Regions from separate parts of the Nonomuraea sp. NPDC049158 genome, predicted to be linked through region 3. Evidence: riboswitches for the same ligand, from Rfam matches in the RefSeq annotation. Region 3 holds a riboswitch; each other region holds the start of a gene.
What was found. A riboswitch is a leader RNA that binds a small molecule or an ion and turns the genes downstream of it on or off. The one in region 3 is predicted to bind cyclic di-AMP.
Positions count from the first base shown of each region.

Region 1: it holds a riboswitch for cyclic di-AMP, as region 3 does, so the genes downstream of both, AB0B61_RS17705 (CHAP domain-containing protein) here and AB0B61_RS12120 (C40 family peptidase) in region 3, are expected to answer to the same signal.
Region 2: it holds a riboswitch for cyclic di-AMP, as region 3 does, so the genes downstream of both, AB0B61_RS40625 (C40 family peptidase) here and AB0B61_RS12120 (C40 family peptidase) in region 3, are expected to answer to the same signal.

Region 1 covers NZ_JBEZDM010000007.1:96,308-102,880, reverse strand. Annotated here, with positions in the region: gene AB0B61_RS17720 (helix-turn-helix domain-containing protein) at 1-94, shown strand, start outside; gene AB0B61_RS17715 (hypothetical protein) at 142-282, shown strand; gene AB0B61_RS17710 (hypothetical protein) at 396-560, opposite strand; gene AB0B61_RS17705 (CHAP domain-containing protein) at 900-1,580, opposite strand; cyclic di-AMP (ydaO/yuaA leader) riboswitch at 1,592-1,730, opposite strand; gene AB0B61_RS17700 (Gfo/Idh/MocA family oxidoreductase) at 1,849-2,802, opposite strand; gene AB0B61_RS17695 (aldo/keto reductase) at 2,822-3,649, opposite strand; gene AB0B61_RS17690 (transposase) at 4,021-4,530, shown strand; gene AB0B61_RS17685 (transposase) at 4,478-4,891, shown strand; gene AB0B61_RS17680 (hypothetical protein) at 5,037-5,957, shown strand; gene AB0B61_RS17675 (DUF6716 putative glycosyltransferase) at 6,057-6,573, shown strand, end outside.
Region 2 covers NZ_JBEZDM010000027.1:30,598-37,170, forward strand. Annotated here, with positions in the region: gene AB0B61_RS40615 (M48 family metallopeptidase) at 1-235, opposite strand, end outside; gene AB0B61_RS40620 (hypothetical protein) at 559-1,554, opposite strand; gene AB0B61_RS40625 (C40 family peptidase) at 1,719-2,234, opposite strand; cyclic di-AMP (ydaO/yuaA leader) riboswitch at 2,308-2,466, opposite strand; gene AB0B61_RS40630 (NlpC/P60 family protein) at 3,257-4,231, opposite strand; gene AB0B61_RS40635 (NYN domain-containing protein) at 4,316-5,593, opposite strand; gene AB0B61_RS40640 (phosphotransferase family protein) at 5,792-6,573, shown strand, end outside.
Region 3 covers NZ_JBEZDM010000004.1:375,635-382,207, reverse strand. Annotated here, with positions in the region: partial or broken gene AB0B61_RS12135 (RDD family protein) at 1-248, opposite strand, end outside; gene AB0B61_RS12130 (hypothetical protein) at 294-1,181, shown strand; gene AB0B61_RS12125 (amino-acid N-acetyltransferase) at 1,204-1,761, opposite strand; cyclic di-AMP (ydaO/yuaA leader) riboswitch at 2,050-2,210, shown strand; gene AB0B61_RS12120 (C40 family peptidase) at 2,216-3,259, shown strand; gene AB0B61_RS12115 (LuxR C-terminal-related transcriptional regulator) at 3,320-3,532, opposite strand; gene lysX (bifunctional lysylphosphatidylglycerol synthetase/lysine--tRNA ligase LysX) at 4,124-5,605, opposite strand; gene AB0B61_RS12105 (hypothetical protein) at 5,753-6,223, shown strand; gene AB0B61_RS12100 (type III pantothenate kinase) at 6,288-6,573, opposite strand, start outside.

The DNA.
Region 1 (6,573 bases), on a different contig from region 3:
CACCGGGGTGGCGTGGGCGGGCGAGCAGTCGCCGGGTCACCCGCAGATGGCCCAGCGCCTGCTGTCGCTCGCGATGACCGGCCTGGCCCGCTGACGGTCACCTATCCAGCATCCGGATGGGGAGATTTCCGGATTGCTGGGGTGATCTTCTGCTCCACCTCGTCCTGCTCCTACATCCCGGGCAGTCTGGTCTCCGTGGGCAGCACGAGCAAGGCCACCAGCGGCGCCTACTACAGCGGTAAGTGGAAGGTGAAGGGCTGCTACGTGACCGACGGCTGCTGAGGCGCCCGCCGCGTCGCCGCCGAGCATCTTCCCCCTGACGCCTGGGATCCAACGCCGATCTCCCCGCGACGCCGTGGCGCTGCGGGGAGATCGGGCGGGGGGCTGGTCCTGCGTCAGATGTGCTCGGCGGGGTTCGCCGGGAGGTAGAAGTTCCAACTGCCGTGTCCCTCGTGGGCGCCGCCTGCGGGGCAGTGCCCGTTGTCGGGGCGGCCGTTCCACCAAAGGGTGTAGCACTTGTTGCAGAAGCGCCAGTTGTCCTGCTGCGTCGTCGGTGACATGTCCCCTCCTCCAGTATCGAGAACCGGCTCGCTGTCCGGCCACCGTCAGTGTCTGAGGTGACGGCAGGCCCGTGACATCCCCAAACTTGGGGGGTTGCGGTCTGATAGGCAGATAGGGCAGCCATGCGCTGTTAAGCGCAACGTGGTGGGCTTTTTGGTAGCAAGTACGGGAGCGTCGCCTCCGAGGAGCCGCTCACGGCAGCGCGAGGGGAGCGGCGCCTGACCGCCGCGCCAGGGAAAACGCACGCCAGGGAAGTCGCACGCCAGGGGAGACGCCGACGAGCGCGCGTCCAGAAGGACGCGCGCTCGTCGGCAGAAGAGCCCTCGATCAGGAAGTCGTCAGGCGCCGTAGCTCGGGTAGCCGTAGCCGACCACCTGGGACGTCGGCCGGACGCGCTGCTGGACGCTGCCGTTGCCGGTGTTGCCCTCGATCGTGGAGATCGTCCCGTCGTGGTTGTCCTTGACGACGAACCCGACATGCTCGATGTCGTCCAGGCTCTTGCTGCCGCCCCACGAGAAGAACACCACGGCACCCGGCTTCGGGGTCGTGCCCCAGTGGTTGTTGTGGGCGAACCACTTCGCGTGCTCGACCGTGTAAGCGTCCCAGCCGACCATGCTGCGCGCGCCGGACTGGTCGCCGACCCACGAGACGAACATCGAGCACCAGGCGGCGTTCAGGTAGTCAGCCCGGGTGCCGCCGTCGCGCCTGAGGGTCTCCAGGGCGCGGGGGGAGTTCATGTACCACTTCTGGAACTTGGTGCCGCCACCGTAGGCGTTCTCAGTGGTGCCGACCTGGGCCTTGGCCAGCGCCAGAACTCGCGAGACCGTGGCCTTGGCCTTGATCTCGCTCTCCGGGTGGCTCTTCGCGGCGGCGTGTGCCGGAGCCGCGGCGGCGTGGGCGGTGGTGGTGTCCGCGTGGGCGGCGGACTGGCCGGCGAGGGCGGCGGCCGCGACGCTCACGCCGAGGACGGCGTGAGCGAAGGTCGACTTGGTGGCACGAAAAAGATGGGACTTGGCCATCGAGGGGGTACTCCTTGCTTCCATGCCGCTTACCGGGTTAGCTGACGGGTTCGGACGTGGAAGCTGTCCTACGGCACGTGACGTGCCGATACACCCCAAAGGACGATGGGTCCCCGGTTCCGCGCGAGGCGGATTCAGCGGTCACAGGACGGTCCTGTGATGCCTTTGTGCGATGGTCTGGCAACGAACGGACAAACCGGACGTATGCCTCATATGACCACAAAGGTAATGCAAGAGGCAAGGGTCTTACAAATGGATAAATCGCCAGCTAAGAGAGCTGCTCCCTCGCGTCGGCCAGAAGCCCCATCATGGCAAGGCTTTCGTCAAGTGGCATGATCGCGGATTCGGTCCTGCCTTCGGCCATGGCGTCCCGTACCTCGCGTACCTCGCCCGCGTACCCGTTGTCCGCCGGATCGAGCACGAGCTCCTCCGTCTCCATCGACGGCCCGCTCAGCACGACCCGCTCCGGCGCCCAGAACGGCGCCGTGATGTGGGCGCGCATGTCGGTGCCCACCACGAGGGCGTCGTTCGCGTACGGACCCAGCAGCGAGCACTCCACCAGCGCCCGCCTGCCGCCCGGATAGACCAGCACCCCGCCCGCCTCCGCGTCCACCCCTGAGGGCGCGAGCGAGCCCGTGACGTGCATCTCTGAGGGCATCCCGAGCAGCAGCTGCGCCAGTCCGAACGAGTAGACGCCCAGGTCGAGCAGCGCACCGCCGCCCAGCTCCGGCGCCCACAGCCGGTGCGCGGGGTCATACGGAGCCTTGAAGCCGAACGACGCCTGGACCGAGCGGATCTCCCCGAACCGGGGATCGGCGGCCACCCGCTGGATGAGCGGGTTGAACCGGGTCCACATGGCTTCCATCAGGAACACCCCGGCCTCGCGCGCGAGGCGGACCATCCGCTCGGCGTCGGCGACGGACGCGGCGAGCGGCTTCTCGCACAACACCGCCTTGCCCGCCGCGATCGCCGCCTCGGCGACCTCCAGGTGCTGGGCGTGCGGGGTGGCCACGTAGATCGCGTCGACGCCGGGGTCGGCGCACAGCTCCGCGTACGAGCCGTACGCCGACTCGGCGTCCAGTGCCGAGGCCAGCGCCCGCGCGCGGCCGAGGTCACGCGAGCCGACGGCGGCCACCCGCATCCCCGGTTCCGCGGCGATGACCGCCCCGACCTTTGCAGCGATGACACCCGTGGCCGCTATGCCCCATGCGAGATCCTTCATGGGGAAAGATCCTAGGGACTTACCCCATCCAGCTGAAAGTCTCCGGGTCGGGCCCGATCCGGCCGTCCTGCTTGGTCAGGGCGCCGATGGCCGCCATGTCCTCGGTGTCGAGGACGAAGTCGAACACCTCGGAGTTCTCCTTGATCCGCGCGGGCGTGACCGACTTGGGGATCGTCACGTTGCCCAGCTGGATGTGCCAGCGCAGCACGATCTGGGCGGGCGTCTTGCCGTGCTTCTCCGACAGCACGGCCAGCGCCGGGTCGCCGAGCAGGCCCTTGCCCTGCCCCAGCGGGCTCCACGCCTCGGTGAGGATGCCGTTGGCCTCGTGGAACTCCCGTAGCCCGCGCTGCTGGAAGTACGGGTGCAGCTCGATCTGGTTGATGGACGGAATGATGTCGGCCTCGTCGATGACCCGGGTGAGCGTCTCGACGGTGAAATTGGACACACCGATCGCCTTGGCCCGTCCCTGACGGTAGATCTTCTCCAGGCCGCGCCAGGCCTGCAGATACTTGTTCCGCGACGGCACCGGCCAGTGGATCAGGTACAGGTCCACGTAGTCGAGACCGAGCCGGGACAGGCTCTCGTCGAACGCCTCCTCCGCCCGCTCGTGGTCGTTGTTGAAGAGCTTGGTGGTGACGAACAGCTTCTCGCGCGGGATCCCCGAGGCGCGTACGGCCCGGCCGACGCCCTCCTCGTTCCCGTAGGCGCTGGCGGTGTCGATGTGGCGGTAACCGGTCTCCAGAGCGGTCGTCACGACCTGTTCGGCCTCGTCGTCCGGCACCTGCCAGACGCCGAACCCGAGCTGCGGTACCTGTACGCCGTCGGTGTTGAGTAGTAGCGAGTTCATCTGAATAGTGGCGAGGAGGCCCGGTCCTTCGCGGCCGGGTGGAAGCGCCACCTCTCCTTTCGAAAACAGTATGGAAACTCTTGATCACGTTCGGTAATGTGTGCGATGGGTGATAGCGCTGTGACAGGAGGTGCGCGATGGCCGCTCCGCCGCCAAACGGCACGGCCTGCCCACGGTCGTGCAGCTTCGACTCATACCCGCCCCGGCCCAGGCCGATGCGCCGGCGGCGGTGCTGTTGTGTAATCGGGCGGCTATCGTCGGCTCCCGCCTGGCTTGGCCGCACCGCGTCTTCACCGTGGTGGAGTTGCATCGGCTCACCCGCTACAAGGCCGCCCGGGCCGGGAATCGCCTTCCTGCTGGTCGACCCCGCGGTGGGCGCGGTGTCGGCGTTTACCTCCCAGCAGCAGACGCTGCGCCGCCTGGACAAGGCGTTCGAGGCGTTCTTCCGTCGAATCAGAAACGGGGAGAAGCCCGGCTACCCTCGATTCAAGGGCTGGGGCTGGTTCGACACCGTCACCCTGGTTGAGGGCGACGGGTCACGGTGGGACTCCCAACCGCGCCACCCCTCTGTGACCTACGTCCGGGTGCTGGGCATCGGGCACCTGCGGGTCCACCGGCATCGGCAGATCGCAGGCCAGGTCAAGACGGTTGAGGTCAAACGGGAAGCCGGACGCTGGTATGTGATCCTCTCCTGTGACGACGTCCCGGCTGCTCCGCTCCCGTCCACGGGGCGGGAGGTCGGGGTGGACATGGGCATCGTCCACTTCGCCACGGTGAGCGAGCCGATCGCGAGCCTGCCGGCGGACCGATCACGCGCACAAGACCGCTTTGAGTCTGGTCCGCAGCGCGGACTTCCTCGCGGTCGAACAGCTCGCGATTGACAACATGACCAAGGCCCCGAAGCCGAAGCCCGACCCCGGGCAGGCCGGTGGTTTTCTGCTCAACGGCTCGGCGGCCAAGGCCGGGCTGAACAAGAGCATTCTGGACGCGGGTTGGGGGGTGTTCTTGCGTGTCCTCGCGTACAAGGCTGAAAGTGCCGGTCGAGAGCTGATCGCAGTGAACCCTCGCAACACCTCCCGCACCTGTCCCGCACCCGAATGCGGACACGTGTCAAGAGAGAGCCGCCGAACACAAGCCGACTTCCTCTGCGTGAAATGCGGATACACCGCCAATGCGGACGTAGTCGGGGCGAGCAACATCAAGAGGGCCGGGCTGGTCCTTCGCGACGCCCGCGCGGCGTAGCGAGGCCATCCCGTTTACGGGGTGGAGGAGTCACTGTTCATGTCTCGTTTCTGGCGGCTTAAGGCGGCCGGGCTAGCTTGAAGCGGTCGTGATCGGGCTATCACCCCGCGGGGGTAACAGAGTGGGCAAACAGGCGTCGGCCTGGGTGGAGTCCCCGCTTCAGATGCTGTGCGCCATAGAGGCGCACCGCGCTGGGCTGCTCGGGCCTGCCACGGTCGTCGTGCCGCGTGCCGGGCTGCGGGCGCTCAAGGCCACTCGCCGGGAGCTGTCCGGACTGGCTCTGCCCGAGGGGCTGGAGCTGGCCGAGCCGCGTGAGCGCATGCCGCGTGCCCCGCACGCCGTCGGCGACGCCTTCTCCGGCCGGGTGCAGGTGCGCTGGCTCGTCTCCCATCCGGGTCGCATCGTGATCGTCGACGACGGGCTGGCCACGCTCCGGTTGCTGTCCCTGCTGGCCGCGGGGCCGTACAAACCGTTGCTGCGGGCGCGGGCCCACCCGGGAAAGCTGCGCGCGGCCCTGGGGCTGGCGGCGGCGATCAGGCTGCGCGCGAGCCGGGTGTCGGTCTTCACCGCGCTGCCGGTGACCGACGAACTGGCGGTTGCCGTCCGGGCGGCGGGCGTCGATCTGGTACGCCACGACTTCGGCTGGCTGCGCGAGCAGCCGCTGGGCGGGCCAGGACCGGCCGAGCGGACCGTCGTGCTCGGCACCTCTCTGGTCAGGAACGGACTGGTCCACCGGGACCGCTACCTGAGCTGGCTGATGGACCTGGCCGCCGAGGAGCCGCTCGCCTACTTCCCGCACCGCCGCGAGGATCCCGCTGACGTGGCGGCCATCCGCGAGCGGCCCGAGATCACCGTGCACGACGCCGGCGTGCCCGCCGAGCTGACGCTGCGCGGCCTCGACCCCGCCCAGCGGGTGCTCAGCCTGCCGTCCACCGCGATCTCCTCGCTGCGCGTGCTGCTCGGCCCGCGCGGCGTCGCGGTCGAGGCGGTGGACGTGCCGGACGACTGGTGGACCAGCAGGGCGGCCCCCGACCTGCGTTCCCATCTGACCGGAGTCGCCGGATGACCGGCTTACTCCGTACGTGACTGGAACGGCCGGTTAAGACGGGCGTTCACCCATACGACTGGGCCTCTGCCCGTATCTGACTGGAGTGACCACTTGAGAGTGCTGGCCGTGGCCGACTCCGACTCCTACCTGAAGTGGGCGGCCTGCCTGCTCGACGACCTGCCACCCGGCTGCGAGACGGACCTCGCGGTGGTGCGCACGCCGATCGCGCCGTCGCCCGAGCAGATCGCCGCCGCCGTGGGCGGACGTCCCGTGCCGCCGCTGATGCCGGCGCGGGCGGTGCGGCGTCTGGCCGAGCGGACGCGGCCGGACGCGATCATCGTGGCCTGTACGGGGCCGGTCGTGGACGTGCTGGTGGCCGAGGCGTTCGCCGGGCTGCGGCCGCGGCCGGTGTTCGTGACCGGGCTGCCGGGCATCTCGGTGCCCGCGACGGAGAAGGCGTGGCTGTTCCGCAGCGGGTGCGACCTGTTCGTGGTGCACAGCGAGCGGGAGGTGGCCGAGTTCGGCGGGATCGCCGCCCAGCTCGGTGGGGGAGGGGCGGTCGGGCTGGCCCGGCTGCCGTTCCTGCGTCCGCGGGCCGTGCGCGGCGGCGGGAACCGGGTGGTGTTCGCCACCC
Region 2 (6,573 bases), on a different contig from region 3:
GGTAGCTGGGCAGGCTCGTGGCCGCGTCGAAGGCGGCGGCTCTGGCGATCTCGGCGGCACTGAAGTCGCGCGCCGGGTCCGGCGTCACCGTGGGGGTGCCCGAGGGCATGACCCGCCAGGGCGTCGTGAACGCCACCACGGCCAGGATCACCACGCCGAGAACGACCAACGCCCAACCGGCCCCGGCCCGGCCGACCTCGACGTCCCCACGGTCCGCGACCCAGCCACCTGACACGGCACGGTCGCTTGGCGCGGCCCCGTCGCTTGGTACCGCACGGTCGCTTGACGCGGCACGGTCGCTTGGTATCGCACGGTCGCTTGACGCCGCTCGGTCGCTTGGTACCGAACGGTCGTCTGGCGCGGTGCCCTCGCCTGAGGTGGCGGAGTCGCCTGAGGTGGCGGCCTCGCCGGATGGCCCAGGTGGCGCGGCCGGCCGGGCGGGCGACCCGGACGGTGCGGCCGGCTCGCCGGACGGAGGTGCCGGGTGCTGATCGGAGCCCGCGTCGTCGTCAGGCGGCATGTCGTCGGTGCCCTGCAGATCTTCCATCCGCGTTCCCCTTACGCAAGCTGGTCCCGCACGTAGTCGCGCCACCGTGCCGTCAGCGTCTCTGCCGAGAGCCCGAGTCCGGTGAGCCCCCGGTCGATGCCACCCGTCTGAGCATCACGGTAGAGCCTCACCAGAGTCCCCTCACCGAACCGCTCGGCGATGAAGCGACACGCCAGCCACGCCTCCTGGTACGCCCGTGCCAGGCGTTCAGGCTCCCGAGCGGACGGTGCGAATGCCGCAGGCCCCGGCAATTCGCCCGGCACACGCCCCGCCCGCACCTCGGCGGCCAACTCGGCGGCGGCCACCCGGACCGGCAACCCCGCGTCCCGGTAGCCCACGTAGTCGGCGAACCCCTCATAAAGCCATACCGGCAACCGCTTCGTCCCGGCCGCGACGTGAGTGAGCTCGTGCGTGAGCACGATGTCCCGCCCGGTCGGGGTCAGCCGGGCGAAGTTCTCGGGCACCACGACCACCCTCCCGCCATCGGCCACCGCCGCCAGCCCGTCGACACTCCCCACCCCGGCCACCCGGGCAGCCTCGGCCGCCGAGCCGGGCACGAGCACCACGGGCCGCACCGGCTGGCCGAGCACGGCGGAGACCCGCGCTCCGGCGGCATCAGCCCTGCGCGCCAGGTCTCGGAGCGACTCGGACGCCGCGTGCTGACCGACGACAACCGAACGCACACCCCGTACGACCTCGGCGCCGTCCCCCCAGAGGCCCCGCGCCTCCGCCGGAAGCTCACGATCACCGGCCGCCAGGGTTGGGACGGTCGCGGACTGATCGAGACTGCCAGAGGGAAGACCGCGATCCGACGCAGACCGATCGGGCCCACCGGACGGCAGACCACGAACCGACGCGGGCCGATCGGGCCCACCGGTCGACAGGTCACGAACCGCTGCCGAGAGGTCGCCCGTCGCCGGAATTCGGTGCGGGGCGGCGCTGGCCGAGGCGAGGGCCAGGAGCAGCACCCCCACCACCAAGACTCGGCGGCTCACCTGCACGGACACGTTCCCCGATCGTAGTCGCCCCGCGCCGCGGACCGGCCGTCGCGGAGAGGCCAGGCTCGTGGTCGCGAAGAACGTCGTCACGGAGAGACCCGGAACACGCGAAGGTCCCGTCCCAGCTGGGACGGGACCTTCGTGACGGTCTTGCAGGCCAGATCAGGCCGGACTTACAGGCCGGGACGCACCGCGCCCACGAACGACGCCTTGCGCCATCCGCTGAGCTTCTCGACGCGCACCGTCGAACCCGTCCTCGGCGAGTGGACCATCTTGCCGTTGCCGACATACATGCCCACATGGCCGAGCCCATGGAAGAACAGCAGGTCACCTGGCTTCAGATTCTTCCAGGAGACCTTCTTCTTGATGCGGGCGAACTGGCTGTTCGTCACGCGCGGGATCTTGACACCGGCCTTCTTCCAGGCGTACTGGACGAGACCGGAGCAGTCGAAGGAACCAGGTCCTGTGGCCCCGTAACTGTAGGGGTCACCGATCTGGTCCTTGGCCACGGCGACGGCCGTGCGGGCCTTCACCTTTTGCCGAGCGACCGCTGTCTGTTGCGCGACCTTCTTCACGGAACTGACGGCTTTCGCCGCTGTATTAGTTCCGGAAACTTCGGCCGCATCACGCGTTGTCGCCGCCTGCGCCGTCGGGGCAGGGAGGACCAAACCTCCGGCCGCCACGGTCATCGTGAGCGCTGCGCCACTCAGGGCAATGCGGGACAGACGGGGGTTACTGGGGGAGGTAGACAGGATTTCTCCTTGGAGCTTCCACGAACGCCTACCGGGTTAGCTGACGGATTCGGGCCTGGAAGTCGCCCTACGGCGCGATACGCGCCGATTCACCCCTGATCCCGAGGGCGGGATCGCTGGGTCCCCGGCTCCGTGCCTCCTGGCTGCACGGACTCGGCAGGCCACCGCCACGTAATGACAAATGGAAAGGCGGTGACCTAACGGATTTCTTATCTGTCCACATCGGGGACCCGATGGAGAGTCGCGACGCCATGGCTTGTTCGCCGCGACGCCAGAAGTTACGCCCTTGAGTAACGCGCTGGCAAAGCCGTCATGGGGTTGTCAGGATCACTCAGAGGTGTCAGTAAAGTCCCGAACCGCAGCTGGAGTGCCGGGTTATGTTACTCAAATGTGACCCTTCTCACACTTGACGACACAGTGATCTGTCAGGTCCCTTTTGTCACTCTTGTCACACTGGTCCCGCTAGTAACACGCCTGAGGGTCCGGTGATCGTGTCGCGGCTGCGCGGAATTGGGCGTCGCGAGGGTCGCAGACGGGCCGAGATCAGTGATCGTCGTCACCGGCCGAAGGCATCGAGCAGCGTTCAGCCGATCCGACCAGCGGTATCGACCTGCGCGCCGAGGTCCGTTGACCAGCAAATCGGGGTCAGTTGAACAGCCGGTCGGGTTCCGCCGAACAAGCGACCGAAGCCCGTTGAACAGCCGATCGGAGCCCGTTGACCACCAGGCCGGGTCCGTTGACCAGCAAGCCGGTGAGTCCACATGGACCGCCAAGTGCCCATCGGCGGACCATCCGGTCCATGGCCACCTAAAGCCACGGACCGGGGCCAAGAGGGCGCACGTCACGGCGCCCAGCGCGCCCCACCGGAGGAGCGTGTCCCTGGACAGAGCCCAGCCACGGACGGCGGATGGGGCCCACCGTGCTTGCCGTACAGGAAATAAGTGAGCGCCAGAAAGGCCCTACGGACGGATAGCTCCCACCAGGGTGCCGCCGTAGGAAGACAGGGTGACGACTTTGACCACGTCGCCGGTCTGGGGGGCATGCACGATCTGCCCATTGCCCGCATAAATGCTGACATGTCCAAGACCCGAGCTGAAGATCAGGTCGCCAGGCTGCAGGTCCTTCAGATCCACCTTGCGGGCCGAGCCCCAGGCCCACTGCTGCCACGTGGTGCGGGGCAGCGAGACGCCCCCTGCGCGCCACGACGCCTGCGTGAGGCCCGAGCAGTCCCAGCCGCGCGGTCCCGTGCCGCCGAACACATACGGCTTGCCCACCTGCGCGTAGGCGAACCTGAGCACCGCCGCGGCGTTGCCGGAGGCCGAGCCCGTGTACTTGATGCCGGTGCTGTTGGGGTCACCGGTCTTGTAGGCGCCGAGCTTCTCCAGCAGCTTCTTCTGCTTCGCGATCAGCTTGCGGACCTCCGAGCGCTCCTTCTCGACCCCGTCGCGCTCCTTGTCGGCCGCCTGCAGCGCCGTCTCGGCCTTGTCGCGCTCGTCCTTGAGCCCGCGGTTCTCGCGGTCGAAGGCCGCCAGCCGTGCCACCTTCTCCTCCGACAGCTGTCCCGCGAGCGCCATGCTGCCCAGCAGGCCCGTGGGATCCGACTGGCCGATCATCGTAGGCCAGGAGGTGGAGTCGGGGCCGCGCGTGTAGGTGTCGACGGCCATCTCAATGACCTGGGCGCGCAACGTGGCGACCGTCTCCAGCTTGCGCTTGTAGCTGGCGTTCAGCTTGCCGTACTCGCCTTGGGCCGCCTTGTACTTCTCAGTCGCCGTATTGTAGCGGTCGACGACCTTGTCGGCCTGGTCGTTCAGCTTCTTGAGCTTGGCTTTCGCCTGTTTGATCGTGGGCTTCGGCGCGGCCAGTGCCTCGCTTGTGGGGAAAAGCAGCAGTCCGATCGCGAGTCCCGCGGCCAGTGACACCCGGCCAAACGTCACAGTGTCGCCTCCAGGGGAATATATCTGGGGCGAAATGGTACAGAAGTGGCGGGTGTGCTTTCACCCTAACAACCGATTCGTAATCTATGCACGGCCCAGTCTGCGCAGCAGCAGAGCCGACGGAACCGGTCTGGCTCCCATGCGCCGGACGGACTCGGCCACCTCGCGGTCGGAGGAGACCACCGCCATGGCCCGGCCGGGCGGCTCGGCGCGGACGAGCTGGCGGATCAGGTCGTCGGCGATCTCGCCGGGCGCGCTGAAGAGCACCCGCACGCCGCGCGGCGCCACCACCTGGACGGGCGCGTTGAGCTCGGCGCCGTCGAAGACCACGGTCACCTCGACCCTGGTCTGCGCGACCAGCCCGCCGAGGCCGGTCATCAGCCGGTTGCGCTGGTCGGCCAGGGTCAGCGTGCCGTAGCCGGTCTTGGTCACGTTGTAGCCGTCGATGATCAGGTGCACCTGCGGCAGCGCGAGCAGCTGGTCGAGGAGCTGCGGGTCGTCGTCGGCCAGGGCGCGGGCGGGCACGCCCCTGACGCCGGGGCGCTCGCCCGTGAGCGCGGCCACCGAGTCGGCGGGCCTGCTGATCATGGTGGGCAGGGCCAGCTCCCTGCGCAGCCCGGCGGAGGCGTCCTGGAGCGCGTCGAGCAGCACCCTGACGCGGGCGTCCTCGATACTCCTGCCCTCACGCGCGGCCCGGCGCGAGGCTTCGAGCTGCTTCTCCACATCGGCCAGCCGCTCGCGGAGCCGGCGCAGCTCGGACTCGCCCGCGCTGCCCGCGGCCGTGGCGGCAGACTTGGCGTCGTCGGCCGCGTGCTCCATCTCCTCGGCGCGGCGCACGGCCGCCTTGCTTCGCTCGCGGGCCTCGTGGAGTTTGCGGCGCAGGTCGGAGTTCTCGGCGCGGGCCGCCCTGAGCTGCTCGCGCAACCGGTCGGACTCGTCCTTGGCGGCGCTCTTCTGGGCGGCGAGTTGCTCGCGCAGTCGGCTCACCACCTCCTCGCGCTCGGTCCCCTCGGCCGCGACCGCCGACTGCTCGAGATCGGCCCGGGCGGCCTCGACCATCTCCGCCCAGCCGACCGGTCGCGTCAGATAGGCCGCGGCGGCCACCAGCACGGGGTCGGCGGCGGGTGGCACGTTGCCCTCGATCAGCGAGGCGACGAGCTCGGGCCATCCGGCGGCCACCGACTCGGCGACCACCTCGCGGAACTCTTTGTCGTTCTCCAACTGGGCGGCGATGGGCGCGCTGCCCAGTTTGGCGCGCTTGCGCGGATCGAACTTGGCGATGCCGCGCAGCGGCGGCGGAATCGTGGCAGCGGGCATGGACCCGAGGACCTGCGCCGCCAGATCGACGACGTTGAGTCTCACCTGCTCGGGAAGCGGGCGAGACAGACCTTCACCCGCTGAACTCATCCCACGGTCCCTTCGTGACATGCCCTTTCAGACAAGGGTACGGCTGTCGTGTACCTGACCGTAACGGCAGGTCGCATATGGACAAGCGCTTGCTAGGGGTATACGACTGGGCCGGGACCCGCGTTCACCCGGTGTTCATCCAGGAGGCCGACCATGACGGACGAGATGCGCACCTCCACCCGTGACCTGGAGGAACTGCACGATCGGCTGGGAATCTGGCTCAGCGGGCGAGTTGACCGGCAGGTGACGGTGTCCGAGCTGTCGAGGCCCATGGAAAACGGCATGTCCAGCGAAACGCTCTTCTTCACCGCGTCCTGGCCCGGACAGCGCGTCCGGTGCGTGGCCAGGATGGCGCCCGCCCAGGAGGCGGTGCCCGTCTTCCCTTCCTACGATCTGCGGGCCCAGTTCGAGATCATGCGCTCGGCCAGGGAAAAAGCTGGGATTCCAGCGCCCAGGGCCCTCTGGTTCGAGCCCGACCCCGGCCCGCTGGGCACGCCCTTTTTCATCATGGAACGGGAGGATGGTGACGTACCGCCCGATGTCCTGCCGTACACGTTCGAGGGCTGGATGCTCGACGCGGCGCCGCACGATCGGCGCCGGTTGCAGGACGCGACGGTGGCGATCGTGGCCGCGCTGCACGACGCGCCCTTCACCGACCGGGACCTGGCCGTACTCCCGGAGGGCGGGCTGCGCCGCCACGTGGACGAGCAGCGCGCCTATTACGAGTGGGCGCACGGCGGGATGCGAATCCCACTGCTGGAGCGCGGCTTCGACTGGCTGGAGGCGCACTGGCCGCGCGAGTCGGGACCCGACGTGCTCTGCTGGGGCGACGCCCGTATCGGAAACGTGATGTATCGCGACTTCAGCCCGGTGGCGGTGTTCGACTGGGAGATGGCCGCGGTGGGGCCGCGCGAGCTCGATCTGGCGTGGATGAT
Region 3 (6,573 bases):
TTGATCCCCATGACCATCTTGCCGACCGTCTGGCCGCTCATCTTGGTCATGAAGAACTCGTAGGCGACGTACACCGCCGTCATCACGACGGCGATGATGGCGTTGTAGGCGGTGTAGCCCAGCCAGCCGGTCGTCGTGCCGGTCGCGGAGTTGTAGCCGGCCAGCAGGATGGCCCCGAAGACGAGACCGATCACCCAGTTCGCGATGCCGAAGATGACACCGTCGATGATCCTCGCCACGAGCCGCTGCCACCACTCGGCGAGCGGGGCCGGGGCGCCGGGAGGCTGAACCCCGTGTGGCTGCTGCTGCCCGTAACCGGGCTGCTGACCATACGGCTGCTGCCCGTAGGCGGGCTGCTGGCCGTACTGCTGTTGCTGCTGACCGTAGTCCGGCTGGCCGTACTGCTGCTGGCCGTAGCCGGGTTGCGACGGCTGCTGCTGCCCGTAACCGGGCTGCTGGCCGTAACCAGGCTGGGACTGCTGCTGCTGCCCGTAATTGGGCTGCTGGCCATAGCCGGGCTGCTGGCCCGACGGGGGCTGCTGGCCGTACTGCTGCTGACCGTAACCGGGTTGCGATTGCGGCTGCTGACCATAGCCGGGCTGGGACGGCTGCTGCTGCCCGTAACCGGGCTGCTGGCCGTAACCAGGCTGGGATTGTGGCTGCTGGCCGTAACCGGGTTGCGATTGCGGCTGCTGACCGTAGTTGGGCTGGCCGTACTCGGGTTGCTGACCCGAAGCCTGCTGCTGACCGTATCCGGGTTGCTGACCGTATCCGGGCTGCTGACCGTATTCAGGTTGCTGGCCGTAGCCCGGCTGCTGCTGCCCGTACTGCGGCTGTTGTCCGTACTGCGGTTGCTGCGGTTGCTGCGGCTGCTGGCCGTAGCCGGGCTGCTGCCCGTACTGCTGCTGCTGGCCGTAGCCCTGCTGCTGCTGCCCGTAGTTGGGTTGCTGACCGTAGGCGTCGTCCGCCCGGTAGCCAACGACCGTCGCATCCGGGTCGGGCTCGCCATAGGGACGGCCCGCGTTGTGATGTCCGTATTCAGATCCGCCAGGCGCAGAGTTCTCGCCGGATTCGTCCTGTGGATACGGCGGCTGTCCGGTGCTCACCGTGTCACCTCGCTTCGAGTGCGCATGTGGCACGTGTCAGGACACATGCCTGTGCTGCCCAACGTATCGACATAGGTATCAACAATCACCTTTCCCATTAGTCAAGGTCCGCGTCACCCGATGTCAGGTGGAGAAGCATGCGGGTGTTCCCCAGGGTGTTGGGCTTGACGTGTTCGAGGTCGAGGAACTCGGCGACACCCTCGTCGTACGAGGCCAGCAGCTCCGCATAGACCTCGGGTGAGACCGGGGTGCCCTGTACGGGGCGGAATCCATGCCTCGCGAAAAAATCCACCTCAAAAGTCAGACAGAAAACCCGGCGCAGGCCGAGTTCCCGGGCCGTTTTGATCAAGGAAGAGACGATCCGGTGCCCGATTCCGAAGCCACGGAACTCCGGATCGACGGCCACCGTGCGAATCTCCGCGAGATCCTCCCAAAGCACATGCAGCGCGCCACAGCCGACCACTTGGCCGCCACGCTCGGCGATCCAGAACTCCTGCACGTCCTCGTACAGCGTGACGGTGGCCTTCTCCAGAAGCCGGGGACCGGCGCCCGCGTAGGTGTCGACCAGGAGACGGATGGTCCTGACATCCGGCGTGCGGGCACGCCGGACGACGACTTCCGTGTCCGGGACTGTCACTTCGGCGACCTGCTCCATGGGTCTCCAGCGTACAGATCCGATTACGGCCTCCCCCTAACTCTGACGTCTCTCCCATCTCATGACATCTCGTGGTTGATCGAGCACGATGAGGGATCCCTTGGCCCATAGGCTTCCATGCCTTGACGAACTTGGTGCAAAAAGGACATAAAGTTTGTTCAGCACCGGCAAGCACGAGATCACCCCGTGACCCTTCGGTTGCGAAACCTCTACAGACTTGGCAGTTCTGGTTGAGCACGAACCCGGAGTGCACTAGTGTCCAGCGACGATGTCACCCACGCGAGCCAGCGTGGAGACGCGCCCAATCCCCGTAAGGGGAGCCGGGGACCCGCCGGTGGCGACCTCATCCCGACGCCACCACCCATGGGGTGAATCCGAGCGAGTCGTTCGGTAGGGCTGCTCCGGCCCGAACCCGTCAGCTAACCCGGTAGGCGCCGATGAGAGGAGCTGGTTGGTGAAGCAGACCCGCGATCGCGAGGGGAAGCCGACGGGCGCTCACGCCCGCCGTCCGGAGCTCCGGAAGATCCCTACCCGGCTGGGTGTCATCGCGGCGACCATCGCCACCCTCCTCTTCGCCGCCCCCGTCGGCTCCGCCGTCGCCGATCCCAAGCCCTCGCTGAAGGATCTGGCCAAGCAGGCCGAAGAGCTCCACACCCAGATCGAGACGCTGAGCGAGGAGTTCAACGGCCAGCGGGAGAAGCTCAAGACCGCCAAGAAGTCGGCTGAGGCGGCCCGGAAGACGCTGTCCACCAGTGAGGCCGATCTGGCCGCCAAGCGCGCCAAGGCCGCGCTGCTGGCCCAGAACGCCTACATCAACGGCGGCTTCGGCCAGGCGCTGGCATTCACCACCTCCGACGACCCCGAGAGCTTCCTCGACCAGGCGGCCACCACCTACGCGATAGAGCAGCAGCAGGGCTTCGAGGTCAACCAGGTGACCACGGCCAGGCAGGCCGCCGAGCAGGCCAGAGCCAGCGCCAAGACGCGCATCGACGAGGTCGAGAAGATCGTCGAGAACCTCGGCACCAAGCGCGACAAGATCACCACGCTCGTCTCCAAGGTCGAGAGCAGCCTGTTCAAGCGCGCGATCGGTGAGGCCGGCCGTCCCGGCACCCGGGCCACGCGGGTCGACCTGCCGGTCATCGGCGCCGGCAAGGCCGCCACGGCCGCCAGGTGGGCGCTCACGCAGCAGCTCAAGCCGTACGTCTGGGGCGCCGAGGGGCCGACCTCATACGACTGCTCCGGCCTCGTGATGGCGGCCTACCAGCGGGTGGGCATCTCACTGCCGCACTACACGGGCGACCAGTGGACGGCCGGACGGCACATCTCCAAGGAGGAGCTGCGCGCCGGCGACCTGGTCTTCTTCTATGGCGACCTGCACCACGTCGGCATCTACATCGGCGGCGGCATGATGGTCCACGCGCCGCAGACCGGTGACGTCGTACGGATCGCCTCCATCGCCCGCCGTCCGTTCGCGGGCGCCGTACGCATCGCCGACTGACCTCCGGGCACCACAGGCACTCTGACCGCTGGGGCCCTGGCGGCTGGGCCGGTCGAGCGGTCAGATGAGCTGGCGGCGGGCGGCCCAGGCCACGGCCTCGATCGCGGTGGCGACTCCGATGCGGTCGCAGATACCCCGTAGTCTCCGGCGTACCGTGCGCCCGCTGATATCCAGTCGTCTGCCAACCCGATCAACCGTGACCCCCTTGGCAAGCTCCGCCAGCAACGCGATATCCGCGTGGCTAAGCTCGACGCTCTCAGTGAGCACATACATCGGGAGCCCTCCCCCCAACAGCAGAACTCGAGACGTCTATGTCCGAGCAGTGCTGCTGCTCGTCTCGCAGACGGTAAGCGCATTCTGGAAAGGTCGTCAAGCCAGCGAATACTGCCCTCTGACCATCGCCATTGACATGATCGGCGGTATGTGAAGTACTCGCCATATGTCGGCACACTTCGGGGCCAGATGAGGGATCACAGCCGTCCTTACAACGGCTCCAGCGCGAGCCCTGTGGACCTGCCGGGCTTCGATCCGGTGAACGCGAATATTATTCGCACTTCATATGTGCATCATCGGAAATATGGCTGCTTGCGGCCGGGTCGGCGATGCGCGTCAAGGAGTATGAACGGTTCAGGCGCCGGAGGGAGGCGCCGCCCATCGCGGCCCGGCGCGGGCGGCCGGGAGATGGCTTGCCCGGCGCGCCGGCCCGCGTCAACGAACCGGCGAAGGTCGCCGCCCGCGTTCTCCTACTCGCCGCAGGAGACCGGACCGCTGTCAACCCCATCGGCCCGGCAGCGTCCGTACGCGGGCGCCGCGAACCGGCGAACCGGACCGGTTCGGCCCGGCGTGGGAGCCGGGCCGACATACTCAGTTGGTCGGCTTGACCAGCGGGAACAAGATCGTTTCCCGGATGCTCTTGCCCGTGAAGGCCATGATCATCCGGTCGATCCCGGCCCCCATGCCACCCGTGGGCGGCATGGCGTACTCCAGCGCCTGCAGGAAGTCCTCGTCGAGCTGCATGGCCTCCGGGTCGCCCCCGGCGGCCAGCAGTGACTGCTCCACCAGGCGCCGGCGCTGCTCGACCGGGTCGACGAGCTCGGAGTAGGCGGTGCCCAGCTCGGTGCCGAACCCGATGAGGTCCCACTTCTCGGTCAGCAGCGGGTTGTCGCGGTGCTGGCGGGTCAGCGGGGAGGTCTCCAGCGGGTAGTCCATGACGAACGTCGGCTGGATGAGCGTGTGCTCGACGAGGGCCTCGAAGATCTCCTGGACGAGCTTGCCCTGGCCCCACTTCGGGTCCCAGTGGATGTCGCGCCCGTCGGCGAACTTCCGGACCTGCTCGAGCGGGGTGTCGGTGGTGACCTCCTCGCCGAGCGCCTCGGACACCGCGCCGTACAGCGTGATGCGCGGCCACTCCGGGATGCCCAGGTCCACCTCGACACCGTCGTGGACGACCACCGAGGTGCCCAGCGCGGCCACGACGGCCTTCTGGTACATCCGCTGGGTCAGGTCGGCCATGTCGTTGTAGTCGAGGTAGGTGCCGTACGCCTCGATCATCGTGAACTCGGGGTTGTGCGTGGAGTCCGCGCCCTCGTTGCGGAAGTTGCGGTTGATCTCGAAGACCTTCTCGATGCCGCCGACCACGAGCCGCTTCAGGTAGAGCTCGATCGCGATGCGAAGGTAGAGCTCCATGTTGTAGGCGTTGATGTGGGTCTTGAACGGCCGGGCCGTCGCGCCGCCGTGGATCGGCTGCAGCATGGGCGTCTCGACCTCGAGGTAGCCCTCCTCGTGCCAGAAGTCACGCACCGCGCGCACCGTGGCGCTGCGGATGCGGGCCATCTCCCGGGCCTCGTCGTTGACGATGAGGTCGACGTAGCGCTGGCGTACGCGGGCCTCTGGGTCGGTGAGGCCGACATGCTTCTCCGGCAGCGGGCGCAGGCACTTGGCGGTGATCTGCCAGCGGTCGGCCAGGATCGACAGCTCGCCGCGGCGGGAGGTGATGACCTCGCCCTCCACACCCACGTGGTCGCCCAGGTCGACGTCGCGCTTCCAGGCCGCCAGCGACTCCTCGCCGACCTTGTCGAGCGAGATCATCACTTGCAGGTCGCCGCTGCCGTCGCGGAGTGTGGCGAAGCAGAGCTTGCCGCCCACGCGGTTGAGCATGACGCGGCCCGCGACGCCGACCTTGTCGCCGGTCGCGGTGTCCGGGTCGAGGGCCTGGTATTTCTCCCTGACCTCGGCGTTGGTCGCCGTGCGGGGAAAGGTCACCGGGTAAGGATCGACGCCTTCACTGCGAAGGCGGTCGAGCTTCTCCCTCCGGATGCGCATCTGCTCGGGAAGTTCGTCGCTCACAGCATCAAAGAGTAGGGGATATGGCGAACTGCAAGGGCTCGTCACCTCTCTGCAGGGTGGCTGCAAGAACTCTCCCGTACCAATGACACATCGAGCTCAGGGGGGAACCGGCAAGGCGCTGGCCCAGGGGGAGCTCAAGGAGAGATCATGATGAAGAAGCTCGCGACCGGCCTCGCCGCCGTCGCCGCCACGAGCGCGCTGGCCTTAGCGCTGCCTTCGGCCGCCAGCGCCAGCACCGCGGACTCCGACTCCTGGGGCCCGGTTTACTCGCAGCACTACCAGGCCAAGGCCTCCGGCTGGGTCGATGTGGACTGGGACGACGACGACCACGAGTCGAACACGATCACCGTCAAGGGCAAGCTCTGGGACCTGGACAACCGCAGCTACGACGAGGGCGGCAAGTGCGCGTACGTGAAGTTCCAGGCCAGCGACTTCGACGACAACTGGTCGACGGTCTACACCAAGAAGTACTGCGGCTACCCGGCCTTCAAGCGCTTCTCCTTCGACAGCGACGACGTCTCCAGCCTCCGCGTGAAGGTCTGCCAGATCGACCTCCACGGCTCCTACCCGCGCAACTGCGGCAGCTGGGGCTACCTGTACACCGGCGACTCCGAGTAACCGGCCAGGTAGAGACAGTCCACGAACGCAAGCGGCCCCCTCACCCGAGCGGGGGGCCGCTTGTTCATGCCGTGTTCCTGTTGTAGATCAGCCGCAGGCCGATCAGCGTCAGCCACGGCTCGTGCACGTCGATCGAGCGCGACTCGCCCACCACCAGCGCCGCGTGCCCGCCGGTGGCCACCACGGTCACCTCGTCGGGGTCGTCGGCCAGTTCGGCCGTCATCCGCTCGACGATGCCGTCGACCTGGCCCGCGAAGCCGTAGATGATGCCGGCCTGGAGCGCCTCGACGGTGTTCTTGGCGATGACCGAGCGCGGCCTGACCAGCTCCACCTTGTGCAGCTGGGCGCCC